One region of the Williamsia sp. Y844 genome, then DNA from elsewhere that is predicted to be linked to it. Evidence: riboswitches for the same ligand, from Rfam matches in the RefSeq annotation. Region 1 holds a riboswitch; each other region holds the start of a gene.
The links. Region 1 has a riboswitch for S-adenosylmethionine ahead of AC1TQG_RS12800 (GNAT family N-acetyltransferase). Riboswitches for the same ligand answer to the same signal wherever they lie in the genome.
Positions count from the first base shown of each region.

Region 2: linked by a shared signal. The riboswitch ahead of AC1TQG_RS05390 (aminotransferase class V-fold PLP-dependent enzyme) and the one ahead of AC1TQG_RS12800 (GNAT family N-acetyltransferase) in region 1 are both predicted to bind S-adenosylmethionine.
Region 3: linked by a shared signal. The riboswitch ahead of AC1TQG_RS24410 (aminotransferase class V-fold PLP-dependent enzyme) and the one ahead of AC1TQG_RS12800 (GNAT family N-acetyltransferase) in region 1 are both predicted to bind S-adenosylmethionine.

Region 1 covers NZ_JBXCJB010000002.1:89,297-94,382, forward strand. Annotated here, with positions in the region: gene AC1TQG_RS12785 (amino acid ABC transporter permease) at 1-878, shown strand, start outside; gene AC1TQG_RS12790 (amino acid ABC transporter ATP-binding protein) at 875-1,657, shown strand; gene AC1TQG_RS12795 (ABC transporter substrate-binding protein) at 1,693-2,667, shown strand; SAM riboswitch class I at 2,679-2,765, shown strand; gene AC1TQG_RS12800 (GNAT family N-acetyltransferase) at 2,775-3,323, shown strand; gene AC1TQG_RS12805 (LLM class flavin-dependent oxidoreductase) at 3,320-4,369, shown strand; gene AC1TQG_RS12810 (NtaA/DmoA family FMN-dependent monooxygenase) at 4,376-5,086, shown strand, end outside.
Region 2 covers NZ_JBXCJB010000001.1:1,206,208-1,211,293, forward strand. Annotated here, with positions in the region: gene alc (allantoicase) at 12-1,037, shown strand; gene AC1TQG_RS05385 (hypothetical protein) at 1,086-1,589, opposite strand; gene AC1TQG_RS05390 (aminotransferase class V-fold PLP-dependent enzyme) at 1,586-2,398, opposite strand; SAM riboswitch class IV at 2,430-2,545, opposite strand; gene AC1TQG_RS05395 (DedA family protein) at 2,613-3,254, opposite strand; gene AC1TQG_RS05400 (O-succinylhomoserine sulfhydrylase) at 3,301-4,509, opposite strand; gene AC1TQG_RS05405 (rhodanese-like domain-containing protein) at 4,547-4,960, opposite strand; gene AC1TQG_RS05410 (Rv0361 family membrane protein) at 4,957-5,086, opposite strand, start outside.
Region 3 covers NZ_JBXCJB010000004.1:691,881-696,966, forward strand. Annotated here, with positions in the region: gene AC1TQG_RS24395 (YbhB/YbcL family Raf kinase inhibitor-like protein) at 1-342, shown strand, start outside; gene AC1TQG_RS24400 (alpha/beta fold hydrolase) at 429-1,235, shown strand; gene AC1TQG_RS24405 (PP2C family protein-serine/threonine phosphatase) at 1,235-2,434, shown strand; gene AC1TQG_RS24410 (aminotransferase class V-fold PLP-dependent enzyme) at 2,431-3,630, opposite strand; SAM riboswitch class IV at 3,718-3,830, opposite strand; SAM riboswitch class IV at 4,021-4,138, shown strand; gene AC1TQG_RS24415 (ABC transporter substrate-binding protein) at 4,252-5,086, shown strand, end outside.

The sequences.
Region 1 (5,086 bases):
GGCATCCGTGGCGTTGGATCATCGCGATTGCCGCGCTGATCGTTGTCGTCCAGTTCCTGCACGGATTTGCGACCAACCCGGGCTGGGATTGGGGCACGTTCGCGCAGTATTTCACCGCGTCGTCGGTGATGTCTGCGCTGTGGCTGACCATCCAGCTGACGTTCTGGGGATCTCTGTTCGGATTTGCGATCGGCATTGCGCTGGCTGCGGCCAGACTGTCGAAGAATCCGGTACTGCAGGTCATTGCCTGGTTCTACATCTGGGCATTCCGTTCGATCCCTTTGATCGTCCAGTTGCTGTTCTGGTTCAACCTCGCGTACCTCTATCAAACTCTTTCGGTAGGAGTTCCGTTCGGGCCGAGCTTCTTCGAGTTCAATGTCAACAATGTGATCAGTGGTTCCGCTGCGGCCATCATCGGTCTGGCGTTGCACCAGGCGGCGTATTCGGCGGAGATAATCCGTGCCGGGATCATCTCGGTAGACCAGGGTCAGCTCGAAGCCGCTGCAGCACTAGGTATTCCGAAGCACCGTGAGTTCTTCAAGATCATCTTGCCGCAGGCGATGCGGGGAATCCTGCCGAACGCCGCGAATGAAGTCATCAGCTTGTTCAAGGGCACCTCGATCGTGTCGGTCATGGCAATTGCCGAGCTGTTCTACCAGGTACAGGTCATCTACGGGCGCAGTGGACGCGTCGTCCCGCTGCTGATGGTTGCCACGGTCTGGTACATCGTCCTCACGTCGATCCTGTCGGTCGTGCAGTTCTACGTGGAGCGACACTATGCCAAGGGTGCGCTGCGGACCATTCCGTTGACGCCGGTGCAACAGATTCGAAAGAAGTTCTCCGACATCTCCTTTGCGCCGCGCGGGGCGACCCGATGACCGAGGCGATAGAGAACTCGAAGTACGCGGTCGAGGTCAGGGGCGTTCACAAGTCCTTCGGCGATCTCGAGGTGCTCAAAGGCGTCGACTTGGTCGTGCGACCGGGTGAGGTCACCGCGATCATCGGTCCGTCGGGATCAGGGAAGTCGACGCTACTGCGCGCCCTCAACCACTTGGAGAAAGTCGATCACGGCACCGTCCGTGTCGATGGTGACCTGGTCGGGTACAAACGCAAGGGCAACAAGCTTCACGAGCTGAGCAACAAGGAAATTCTGCAGCAACGCTCGCGGATCGGTTTTGTGTTCCAGAACTTCAACCTGTTTCCGCATCTGACCGCACTCGAGAATGTCATCGAGGCGCCGATTTCGGCACAGAGGCGCAAGCGGTCGGACGTCGAGCCTGAGGCGTTGGCGTTGCTCGAACGCGTCGGCGTCGGTGATAAAGCGCACGAATACCCACGCAGGCTCTCGGGTGGGCAGCAGCAGCGTGTTGCGATCGCTCGGGCACTTGCACTGCGGCCCAAAGTGATTCTGTTCGACGAGCCGACATCTGCGCTCGATCCCGAACTCGTCGGCGAAGTGCTCGAAGTCATCCGAGGACTCGCCCGCGACGGTGCAACGCTTGTCATCGTGACCCACGAAGTCGGTTTTGCACGCGAGATCGCCGACACGGTGGTGTTCATGGACGGTGGCGTCATCGTCGAACAGGGAACCCCGGCGGAACTCATCGACTCTCCCAAGGAAGAACGCACCAAAGCTTTTCTCGCACACGTCCTCTGATCCATCTCACTCAAACCGACAAACAAGGAACAAACATGTCCAGAACAAGCCGTCGACTCTCGATTGTCGCGTCCGCATTTGCCGCGCTCGCATTGCTGGTCACCGGGTGCAGCGAACCGACTGCGGAGTCCGAGGTGGTCACGTCCGACGGGCAGAGCTTCGACCTGTCGCCAGAGCAGTCCAGCCGAGTTCGCGTCGACAAGGTCGCTGACATCGCAGCCAAGGTGCCCCAAGCGATCCGCGATCGCGGCACGCTTGTCGTGACAGGAGCCGGCGGTACCGCTCCACCGCTGCGGTTCTACGCCACCGACGACAGGACGATCATCGGATCGGAGGTCGACTTCACGTATCTGATCGGTGACATCCTCGGCCTCAAAGTTGATCTGGCGGTTGCGGACTGGTCGCAGAACTTCGTCAAGATCGACTCCGGTGAGAACGACCTGTTCATCTCCAATGTCACGGTGACCGAAGAGCGCAAGGACAAGTACGACTTCGCCACGTATCGCCTCGACAACCTTGCCTTCGAAGCACCTAAGGACAGTGGTTGGAAGGTCGAAGGTCGTAAGGACGTCGCGGGCAAGAAGATCGGGGTCGGTTCAGGAACCAATCAGGAGCAGCTGCTGGTCGACTGGAACGAGCAGAATGTCGCCGATGGTCTCGCGCCGGCAGAGATCGTGTACTACCAGAATGCATCCGACTATTACCTGGCCCTCGGTTCGGGTCGAATCGACGGATACTTCGGCCCCAACCCGTCGTCGGTCTACCACGCTGCCACGTCGGGCGACACCGAGGTGATCGGGGTGTTCTCCGGTGCGGGTGATGCGCTGCAGGGCGAGATCGCGGTTCTGACAAAGAAGGACAACGGCCTCATCGAAGCCATCAACGAGGCCATCAACCACGCGATCGAGGACGGCAGCTACCAGAAGGTCATCGACCGCTGGGGCCTGCAGTCCGAAGCCGTCACCGTCTCGGAAATCAACCCGCCCGGACTTCCACGTACCGAAGCATAGGTAGTCGAACAAGACCATCCAGAGCGACCGAGAGACCAGGGCTCGATGACGTCGCAGCAACCCGCGAAGGCGGGTGCTCCTGCCCGGACCGATGGAAGGAAAGACGCGTGAGTGCATTACGGAGTGGAGCCGGTGGATCGGCCACGGGCACTGTCGATACTGCACAGTTGCAGATCGCCACGGTCCATCAGGACGATCCGCTGGCTTCCCCGCTGATCGAGGAGTTGGCCCTCGAATACAGCTCTCGTTATGGGCGCAGCCCGGGGGAGCAGTACAGCGAACTGCGGGCGTATCCCGCAGAGGAGTTCGCGCCGCCGGGCGGCGTTCTGATCGTCGCACTGGCCGGCGGCGTCCCGGTGGCCGGTGGCGCGTTCCGTCAGTACGACGCCACCACCGCCGAACTCAAGCGAATCTGGACGGCGTCGGCGTACCGCGGCCGCGGGTACGGCAAGACGATCGTGGCCGAACTCGAGAAGATCGCGATCGGCCGTGGCTATCGGCGAATCTTTTTGACAACCGGATGGAACCAGCCCGAGGCGGTGGCGTTGTATCTCGCTGCCGGTTACACGCCGCTATACGACACGACACTGGCCTCCGATGAGGTCGGCGTCCATCCGTTCGAGAAGAGTCTCGCATCGAAAGAGGTTTCAGCATGAGCATTTTCGCCCTGGGTATCGAGCTCGATGGGGAGGGAAATCATCCGGCGGCGTGGCGACGGGCATCTCATGCGCCCGACGCCTTGCTGACCGGCGAGACCGTGAGACGGAGAGTTGCTGCAGCGGAGAATGCCGGCTTCACGTTGGCGACGTTCGACGACTCGATCGTCGGTGCCACCAGCGACGTTGTCGGACGCATCGACGCGCCCAACCGCGCGGCCTTCGTGGCGGCGACGACATCGACCATCGGACTCGTTCCGTTTATCGGTACGACGTACGCCGAACCGTTCCATACGGCTTCGCAGTTGGCGACTCTCGACTACGCGTCGCGGGGGCGAGCCGGTTGGATCGCGGCACCCGTCACCGACAGTGCTGCGTCGAAGGTATGGGGCCGACCCGAGGTGGATAAAGAGTCGGAACGTGCACGTGAACAGCGGGATTCGATCACTGTTGCCCGTGGTCTGTGGGATTCCTGGGAGGACGATGCGGTGATCCGCGACTTCGCATCCGGCCGATTCCTCGATCGAGACAAGCTGCATTACATCGATTTCCAGGGTGAGAGTTTCTCCGTCAAAGGCCCGGCTATCGTTCCCAGGCCGCCGCAGGGACAATTGGTGGTGTTCGGAACCGCGGGCGACGTCGACGTGCGTCTGTTCTCGGAGACCTCCGTCGAAGCTATTTCCGTGGCCGCGAAGGCATTCGACGGGCTTGCCTTTGCCGAGCTCGATGTCACCCTCGACACCGCTACCGAATCGGCAGGCGAGCGGCTGGAGCATCTGAACTCGTACACGCAGGCCCAGCGATCTCCGCGTCTCCAATTCATCGGCAGCGCTGTTGAATTGGTCGACCTCTTGACCGAGCTTGCACATCATGTCGACGGCGTCAGAATCCACCCCACCGTCCTGGACGAAGATCTGGTGGTTCTCGCTCGCCATGTATTACCGCGCCTGTTCGCCACCGGCATCAGCCATCGTCCGGTGCCGGGTTCGACTTTGCGCGCCAACCTCGGTCTCACCCGTCCTGCAAGTCGCTACCAGAAGGCCTGATACGTCATGACTGTTCTCCGCCCCGACGCTCACGTGCACTTCGGTGTCTTCTTCCAGGGCGTCAACCACACAACCATCTGGTCCGATCCTGCGAGTGCGTCGCAGATCGACTTCGAGACCTTCCGCCGTGTGATCACCACTGCAGAACGCGGATTATTCGACGCGTTCTTCCTCGGCGAGGGCCTGCGCCTACGCGAACAGCAGGGAAAGATACTCGATCTCGACATCGTCGGACGGCCGGATGCGATCGCGCAATTGTCCGCCCTCGCGGGAATCACGTCGCACATCGGACTCGTCGCGACCCAGAACACCACGTACAACGAGCCTGCGGACCTTGCCCGACGCCTTGCGGGTCTCGATATTCTCTCCGGTGGTCGCGCCGGGTGGAATGTGGTGACCACGGACAACGCGTGGACGGGTGAGAACTTCCGTCGCGGCGGGTTCCTCGACCACGAACTGCGGTACGAGCGTGCCGGACAGTTCATCCAGGTCGCGCGAGAGATCTGGGATTCGTGGAACGGAAACGCGATCTCCTCGTCACGGGATGCGGATTCATGGGCGGCGAAGGATGCGGTCCGCACCGTTCGCCGTACGACGTCGCAGTTCGATGTCGAGTTGTCCCCGACCCTTCCTCGCAGTGCTCAGGGACATCCGGTGATCTTCCAAGCCGGCGACTCGCCGACCGGACGAGACTTCGCTGCGGCAAACGCCGAGGTG
Region 2 (5,086 bases), on a different contig from region 1:
CCTGGGGAGTCGTGACCCCATCCCCGCCGAACTCGCGGCCCCATTTCACCTCGATGCCAGACTTGGCTCTACGCGCTCTCGGCGGCGCGGTCCTCTGGACCAATGACGACCTCTTCGCCGAGGCCGAGAACCTCATCAAGACGCCCGCCGCCGAGTATCAACCGGCGACGTTCGGACACAAGGGTCAGGTCTATGACGGCTGGGAGACCCGGCGGCGACGTGAAGCAGGTGTGGACCAGGCGATCGTGCGCCTTGGCGTCCCCGGCATCATCTACGGCGTCGTGGTGGACACCTCGTGGTTCGTCGGCAACTATCCGCCGTACATCTCGGTGGAAGCTGCTGCGGTCGAAGGCATTCCGACCACACAGGAGCTGCTGGAAGACACGAAGTGGCAGACGATCGTCGACCGCGTGGAGGTCAACGGTGATACCCAGAATCCGTTCCGGGTGGATTCCAAGGAACGCTTCACCCACGTGCGGCTCACGATCCATCCCGACGGTGGCGTGGCGCGATTCCGTGTGCACGGCCGCGGCGTCCCCGACCCGAAGTTCTTGTCCTACGGACACTTTGACCTGGCCGCGCTCGAGAACGGCGGCATGATCACCGCCTGCTCCAACATGTTCTATGGCTCTCCGAACAATCTCCTGATGCCCGGACGGGCCCGCACGATGGGCGAAGGCTGGGAGACCTCACGCCGACGCGATGACGGAAACGACTGGGTACAGGTCAAATTGGCCGGTGAGTCGACGATCGGACTCGCCGAACTCGATACCAGCTACTTCCTGGGAAATGCGCCGGGATCGGCGACGATACGTGGCCGTGACGGTGAAAACGGTGAGTGGTTCGAGGTTTTGGGCCGGTCTCCCCTGCAACCCGACACCCGGCACCGGTTCCTGATCGAGGTCGATCGACCGATGACCGAGGCCCGCCTCGACATCTTCCCCGACGGCGGCATGGCAAGACTGCGGTTGTTCGGCTCGCTGACCGAGGATGCTCGCGCACGGATCATCGATCGCTGGGAAAACGGCGAGAGCTGATCGACCATGCCCCCTCCCCCACGCCTGAAGGCAGGCGTGGTGGGGGGATCAGGCTGCGGCAGCCCGCTCGAGCAGACCGGGCAGCACCTGATCGGCGATGAGCTGCGCCGAGCCGGGCCGATCGCCTGTTTGTCCCTGGTCGAGGGGCCGCAAGATGACCGCATCGGCGACCTCGGCGGCGTAGATGTCGACAATCAGCGTCAGGAGTCCGTTGGCGGTGCCGACATAGCGCACGGTGTCGCCGAATCGCGACTCCCCCAGCCGGAGGAGCTCGGCCCGAGCGGTGGCCGCGTCTTCGGCGATCACCACGTCTATCTCCAACGCCACCAGCAGGTCAGCGGGATCCTCACCGAGGTCCTGCCATCCGGCGCGCAACGCAGCCCGCTCCTTGATGCCGCCGCGCAAGTCCGGCTGGCGGATCCGACGGACCGCCGAACTCCGCGCATCGGCCGGACGGCGCCCGCTCCAGGCGATCGGATGGTCGTCACCGTCGATGGCAACCAGCAGTTCGGGGCGCGTCCGCGGGGTGGTGGCACTACTGATCTCGGTCATGACTTCTCCTGCTCGAAAACATTCTCGGTGAGTGAGTTCAGTTGCCGGGCAAGCTCATCGATGCTGGTGCCGGCACCCCAGCGGATGATTACGGGTTCGGAACGGCCCGCAACGGTGAGCGAGGCGATTCCCACCCTGTCCCGGGCATCGGGCCACAACTGGAGCCGGCGGATACCGGGAAGCCGGGCCGCCTGGGCGTCGAGCCACTCCGACAACGCCTGCTCGTGGAGGCCGACCCACTCGTAGCCGAGGTCGGCCAACGCCCGGGCCGGGGAATGACCGGTGCTGATGTCGTCGACGTCGGCCCGGGCGTCTGCGAGCCAGTCGCCGCGCCCAACAACCACAGCCGGGCCGGCCATGGACCGGCCGGACAACACGAGGTAGTCGATTCCATGGCTGGTCAGATTCACGGCCCGCCGGGGGACGATCTCGCTGCCGTCGACCAGCAGTCGCGCGCCGCGTCGGTGTGCGATCGCTGCCAGGGCGGGCAACGGCAGAACTTCGCCGGTGGCCTCGGCCACCGCGGGGACGATCAGGAGTGCGGCCGGTCGACGTTCGAGTTCACTGTCCACCGCGGCGAGGGTGGTCCTCAGATCAATCTGCGCCGGCATCACACGGTCAGCGCCTTCAGACGTGGTGGCCGCGAGGTCGGCCGTCAGATCGAGTGTCAGGACGTCACCTGGTGCAACACCGGCGACCAGCGCAACGGCCTCGGCAAGTTCGGACGCGAACAGAACTCGATCGGTCGGACGCGCCTTCACGAACCGGGCGATGTCTTCCCTGAGATCACTGGTGGAGGAGCTTGTCACCCGCATCCCCTTCGGATCAGGACTCCGCCGGAGTCCGCGCTTGCCGCCGTCCGAACAGACAGCGGCCAGGTTGTCACCCGGAGCACCCCGCCGCGAATGGAGGGTTGCCGGCCAGCAAGCCGGGGCTTGTCGCTGGCACTCATCACCGATAACCACATTGCAGCGCCATTGATTTCCCTGTCAAATGACAAACCTTTAAAACGCGGCGTGAATGTTATTCCGCGCTGGCAGAGGACTTTTGTGACCTACTCCGGTGTCGCCACCAGCGAAAGAAGAAATAGACGGACATGAGTACGCCCGCACCAACCGCCAGATAAAACATCAGCGTTGCCCCGACCGTCTCGCCGACCGCATAGCCGATGATGCACACCGCGCTCACCCAGACGACGCCGCCCGCGACATTCGCAAGCAAATATTGACGCGTCGGCATCTTGCTCATCCCGGCCACAAACGGGGTGACTGTGCGGACGTATCCGATCCAGCGCGCCCCGATCACGGTGGCGACCCCGCCGTGGCGGATGAGTTCCTCGGCCTTTTGCCAGCGTTCTCGCCCAACCCACCCACCGAAGCGGGTTTCGGTGATGCGGCCGCCGGATCTGCGGCCCATGGAATAGCCCGTCCAGTCACCGAGTACCGCCGCAATGCAGGCACCGACTATCAGCCACACGATGTTGGTCTGGCCGACGGCGGCTGCCACGCCACCGGCAAGCAGGACTGTCTCACCGGGCATGATCAGGCCGAGGAGCGCGGCCGCCTCGCAGTAGATGACGATGAAGACCACGAGGTACACCGCCCACGGCGGCGTCGACTGCACGATCGAGATGACCCAATCGGCCAGCGAGTGAAAAATGCCCACCCTCCGATCTCCGGTGACGACCTCAGGTGGCGTCGTCCGACTCCCGCTACAGGGCCTGGTCCAGGTCCTTCAACAAATCATCCACACCTTCGAGCCCGACCGACAGCCTGACCAGCGAATCGGACAGCCCGATCGCGGCCCGGCCCTCGGGTCCCATCGCCCGGTGGGTGGTGGTGGCCGGGTGCGTGATCAACGACTTCGAGTCCCCGAGGTTGTTCGAGATGTCAATGATCTGCAGACCGTCGAGCAGCTCGAACGCGCGCGCCTTTCCGGATGCCGAGCCCGTGTCGGCGAGTTCGAACGTCACCACGGTGCCACCACCGGACATCTGCTTCTTCGCCAGATCATGCTGCGGATGTGACTGCAGGAACGGATATCTCACCCGCGCAACCCGCGGATCGGCTTCCAGGAATTCGGCGATGCGCAATGCCGCGGCGGTCGAATGATCCACCCGCAACCGCATGGTTTCGAGTCCCTTGAGCAACGTCCAGGCGTTGAAGGGGCTCAGCGCCGGACCGGTGTGCCGCATCAGGGTCTGCACCGGACCGTCGATGTACTCCTTGGTTCCGAGCACTGCCCCGCCCATCACCCGGCCCTGGCCGTCGATGTGTTTGGTACCCGAATACACGATCACGTCGGCACCGAGCTCGAGGCCGCTCTGCAGGAGCGGGGTCGCAAAGACGTTGTCCAGCACAACCTTTGCACCGGCGGCGTGGGCGAGTTCGCAGACGCGCTCCACATCGACCAAGGTCTGCATCGGGTTCGACGGGGTCTCGAAGAACACCGCGTCAGTCGGCTTCGACAGTGCCTGTTCCCACTGTTCGATGTCTTCTCCGTCGACAAAGACGGTTTCGATGCCCCAGCGGGGAAGGATCTCGTTGCACACGACAAAGCACGAACCGAACAGGCTGCGCGCAGCCACCAGCCGGTCACCCGTCTTGAGCAGCGCACCGAGCGCCACGAAGACCGCCGCCATGCCACTGGCGGTGGCGAAACACGCCTCGGCACCCTCGAGCTGACGGAGCCGCTCCTGGAACATGGCCACAGTCGGGTTGCCGTAGCGGGAGTAGACGAATCGCTGTTCTTCGCCGGTGAAGGCCCGCTCGGCCGCAGCTGCAGACGAATAGACGTACCCGGAGGTCAGGTACATGGCCTCGGAGGTCTCCTCGAAACCGGACCGCATGAGCCCTCCGCGCACAGCCAGGGTCTCGGGCGAAAGTCCCTCGGGCAGTTTGGCGTTCAACTCGTCCTCCATCGTGCGCAATATGCTGTCTTGAATCTGGCCGTCTGGGTCACGATTGCCGCCACGGCAGGCCGGTTGCCTTCCAGCCGACCGCACCGCGATGTCCGTCCGGATCGGTGGCACCTTCGAAACCGTCGAGGATGTTGTATGCCTTGGCCACCCCGTCGGCCGTCGCGGCCTGCGCCGCACCGATCGAACGCTGTCCGGAACGACAGAGGAACACCACCTGCTGGTCGTTCTCGACACCGGCTTCGCGCAACTGCCCAACGAAATCGGCGTTGCGGGCACCGTCAGGAAAGCTGACCCACTCGATGAGTATCGGCTTCTTGGAGACACCAGACAGATCCGGTACGCCCACGTAGCTCCACTCGGCCTGGGTCCGACAGTCCACGAGTACCGACGTCGGATCCTCGTCGAGGATCTTCCATGCCTCTTGCGGGGTCAGATCGCCTGCGTAGCTCATGCACACACCTTCCAGTTGCCACCCTCTTTGACCAGAACAATAGGGGTGATCGTGGTTTCGCTCTTCTGTTCCCGGAACCAGTGCACATTGGCCGTGGCCCGATCGCCGTTGACGACGGTCTCCGAG
Region 3 (5,086 bases), on a different contig from region 1:
ACAGCGCACGACTCGGGTGGCCGGTGCCATTGGGCAGTCGCCGACGTCAGTGGTGGTGTGACCTCACTGGTGGTCGACGCCGGGAATGGGAACGATGATCGATTACCCAGTCTGGCAAAGCAATTGCCCAACGACTACGGAATCGCACGCTACGTCGGTCCGTCGCAGGCCCCACCCGGCCTGCCGGGGCGGTTCACATTCACCGTGCACGCCGTGGATATCGGCAGGCTGCCACTCGGCATCCTCGCCGGACCAACTCAACTGCAAGAGGCGCTCCGCATTCACAGCCTCGGCCGCGCGACACTGACCGCAGCCCACGGGTGGACGCCGCCCGTCCACTGAATGCGCCGAACCCCGGGCGGGTGCACCGAACGTGCTTCGGCACGGCCCGCCCACGGGAATGCACATCAGGTGCGAGGATGAAGCACGTGAATGTGCGCGCGAAGAACAACGTCAAGATCCTCGGGCGCGAAGATGGACCGACGATCATGTTGGCCCACGGATTCGGATGCGACCAGAACCTATGGCATCGGGTGACCGGGCGGTTGGTTCCGGATCATCGGGTGGTGCTGTTCGACCACGTCGGTGCCGGCGCCTCCGATCCGGCCGCGTGGGACGCCGAGCGGTATTCGAACCTCGAGACCTATGCGCAGGATGTGCTCGACATCGTCGACGAACTCGATCTGCACGACGTGGTGTTCGTGGGTCACTCGGTCGCGTCGATGATCGGCGCCCTCGCCGTGGCCAAAGAACCCGACCGGTTCGCCAAGCTGGTGTTGCTGACCCCGTCACCGCGTTATGTCGACGACGAATCCGATGGATATCGGGGTGGCTTCACGCGTGATGACATCGACGAACTTCTCGAGTCTCTCGAGAGCAACTATCTGGGTTGGTCGGCGTCGATGGCGCCGAACATCGCCAGTAACCCGGAGCGACCAGCGCTCGGCGGCGAGTTGACCGAATCCTTCTGTCGAACCGACCCGGAGAAGGCGTTGGTGTTCGCCCGCGCCACCTTCCTGTCCGACAACCGCACCGATCTCGCGCGTGTCACCGTGCCCACCCTCGTGATCGAGTGTGCGCGAGACTCACTCGCACCCCGCCACGTGGGCGCGTACGTGCACAACCAGATCGAGGGCAGCGAACTCGTCACGCTCGACGCCAGCGGTCACTGCCCCCAGCTCAGCGACCCCGTGCCCACCACCGAGGCCATCGTGGCCTTCGTCGGTGGCCGTTGATGAGCAAGGACCACAGCGACATCGGGTCACCGGGCGTACTCGACGAGAATCTGGAAGACCTGTACGAGAACGCGCCATGCGGGTATCTGTCGACGTGGCCGGACGGGCTCATCGCAAAGGTCAACACCACTCTGACGGTGTGGCTCGGACAAGACCGAACGTCATTGCTGGGCAGACCTTTCAGCGATCTGCTCACCGCAGGCGGGCGGATCCACTACGAAACCCACTTCGCACCGCTGCTGCAGCTGGAAGGCGTACTGAGCGGAATCACCGTCGACCTCGTCGCGGCCGACGGCCGACGACTGCCCGTCTTCGTCACCGCGAACGTGAAGATCGGTGCCGATGGAACCGCCGTGCTCGTCCGCATCACCGCACAGGACGCACGTGACCGACGCGCATACGAGAAACAGCTGCTCGAGGCGCGGCGCCATGCAGAAGAAGAACGTGCGCGCATACAACTGCTCGCCTCGACTCTTCAGCGCTCGCTGCTTCCACCGTCGTTACGACCTCCCGATGGCATGGAGGCAGCGGCCCACTACCACGCCGCGTCGATCGACGATGTCGGCGGCGACTTCTACGACGTGTTCGCCCTGTCGGCGCACAAGTGGGGGTTCTTCCTCGGCGACGTGTGCGGCAAAGGGGCCACCGCGGCAGCGGTGACCTCGCTGACCCGCTACACGCTGCGCGCTGCGGCGGTGTACGACGACGATCCGATTGCGGTGTTACGCAACCTCCACACCGTGTTGCATGCGAATCACCAGGGTGACGAACCACGGTTCTGCACAGTGATCTTCGGTGTGCTCACCCGCCGCGACAACGGATTCGACGTCCACCTCGCCAGTGGTGGGCACCCACCCGCCCTACTGCTCACCGCCGCCGGTCAAGCGCAGTACGTGAGCACCGAAGGTGGGCAACTGGTCGGCATCCTGCGCGACCCTGAGTTCGTCTCGAAGCGGATCCACCTCGATGCCGGCGACACCCTCCTGCTCTACACCGACGGGCTCACCGAGGCGCGGACCGGACCTGGTCCCGAGCGGTACGACGACAACGGTGCGCTGCTCGAGTTCGCCGCGGCACACACGCCGACGTCCGCAGGCCAGATCATCGAGGACGTGCGGGCATTGCTCGACAGTTTCGGTGCCGGGCTCGAAGACGACACCGCGCTCATCGCACTGAGTGTCCCCCACCCCGGGGTCTAGAGGGTTCGGAGGGCGGCGAGCAGAAGGTCGACGTCCTCGGAGGTCGAACCGAGGCCGAGGCTGGCGCGTACAGCCCCTGAGCCGTGGCCCAGACGGTCCAGAAGCGGGTGGGCGCAGAATCGTCCATCGCGCACCCCGATGCCGTGTTCGGCCGAGAGATGGGCTGCCACCTCAGATGCCCGATGCCCGTCGACGACAAAGCTGACAACGCCAACGGCATCGGTGCTGTCGGTGAAGATCTTCAGGGCATGCACGCCCGGGATCTCCGCCAGACCATTGCGCAACCGGTCGGTGAGTGACGTTTCATGGGAAACAACAGCCTCCCCGAGGGATTCGATCTCGACGCAGGCCGCCGCGAGCGCAGCCGCACCCAGGACGTTGGGCGAACCGCCTTCATGACGGGCAGGCGCGGGCGCCCACTTCACGTCCTGCTCGGTGACATTGAGTACGGCACCGCCGCCTGCGAGGTACGGGTCGGCCGCATCCAGCCAATCCCGCAGTCCGACAAGCACTCCGGCCCCGAAAGGCGCGTAGGTCTTGTGTCCTGAAAAGGCCAGGTAGTCGATGCCGCCTGCAGTGATGTCCACCCTGCGGTGCGGAACCAACTGCGCTCCGTCGACAGCGATCCGAGCGCCGTTGCGGTGCGCAAGATCTGCCAGTTCACCGATCGGCAAGATCTCGCCGGTGACGTTGGAAGCACCGGTGACCGCCAGCAACGCCGCACCGGTCTCTATCAGTGCGGTCTCCACGCGAACGATCGTCGCGGCCAGCGTATTCGCGGCACGGACCACGTGAACGTCACTCCACGGCAACAGATTTGAATGATGTTCCAGATCGAGGACGACGACCTTTCCCGGCACACAGCGGGCCAGGAGGTTCAGCGAATCGGTGGTGTTCCGCGTAAAGATCAGGCAGTGCTGCTCGCCGGCACCGACAAAGTCCGCGACCTGCTCACGGGCGGTCTCGTACGCCTGCGTCGTGACCTGCGATGCGTAGCCCGCGCCCCGATGCACGCTCGAGTAGGTCGGAAGCAATTGTGTGATTCTCTCGACCACGCTGCACAACGCCGGTGCACTCGCCGCGTAGTCGAAGTTGACGTATCGCGTGGTCGAGCCATCCCGCAATGGCGCCTGGGTGTCCGAACCTTCTATCGCTGCAAGAGCATTCAGGGTTCGATTCAGTGTTGCAGTGCTCATATCTCACACCAGCTTCCGGTGTCAGGGATTCCGCACGCACCAAGTTTCGAACCTGCCGATGGAGCAGTTCGGAACTCGGACGTGGGGGGTCCGCGCTTGCCTGTTCGGGTTCGAACAGGCCAGGTCTTCACCCGGAGCACCCCGCCGCGATGGAGGGTTGCTGACCAGCAAGCCGGGGCTATTCGCTGGTACTCGTGACCGACGCCGACGCTAACAGACTTTTACGGCGTCGTCCATACCCATGTGCTTTAACTTCTCGGCGATCGGAACTCCGCGCATCCATCGGATTTCCGCAGGAGCGTGAGTATGGTTCTGTCCAACAGTTGAAATCCCCTGCCCGGGCATACCCACATGATGCCCGGATTCGCTTGGTGGACAACAACTGCCCTGTGTCAACGAGTATCAGCGCCAAGTTCCAGCTTGCTGGTCGGCAACCCTCCACCGCGGCGGGGTGCCCTGGATGACAGACACGGCCCCAGCCTTCACCGGCATGGGGCAAGCGCGGGGTTCACGCAAGCGAGCCCGAAGAGATTTCCGGAAGCTTGATGACCTTGTTCAACGCACCACGCGATCGAATCCTGAGCACCTGCCACGCCCATTGCATTCACGAGGAGAAAACCGATGTCCCGAACACCTGCTGCCGGCCGATTGAGACGGGTGCATCCCGGACCGGGTCATCTGAGCAAGGCCACGATTCTTACGGCTCTCACGGTCGGACTTGTCGCCAGCGCCTGTGGCTCCGGCGACAGCAATAATTCCGCGACGGCCACCGGTGATCCCGTCGACGGCGGCACCCTTCGGTTTGCCATCAACAGCAGTCCCGGCGGCTGCATCGACCCCCATCAGAGCCCTGCCGACGTCGCCGGCTTCTTCTCCCGCCCGATCCTCGACTCTCTTGTCGCCCTCAACACCGACGGCAGCCTCGACCCCTGGCTCGCCACCGAGTGGAGCGTGTCCCCCGACCAGCTCACCTACTCCTTCACCCTCCGCGACGACGTCACCTTCTCCAACGGAGAAAAGTTCGACGGCAACGCAGTCAAGGCCAACCTCGACCACATCGTCGACCCCAACACCAAGTCCCAACTCGCGGCCAACACCATCGCCACCTACGCCGGCACCAACGTCATCGACCCGACGCACGTGGAAGTCACCTTCTCCGAGCCGAATTCGGCCTTCCTTCCCTCCGCGGCCTCGGCATACCTCGGCATCGAGGCCCCCTCCACCCTGACTCAGGGAACAGATGCCCTGTGCAGCAAGATCGTCGGCACCGGGCCGTTTGTCAGTGAAGCCGGCTACACCCCGAACAAGGGCATCGACTACACCCGCAACGAGGCCTACAACTGGGGTCCGGGCAACGCCGACCACTCCGGCAAGGCACACCTGGCAGCCATCAGCATCCAGGAGATCCCCGAAGACTCCTCTCGCTACGGCGCTTTGACCAGCAATCAGGTCGATG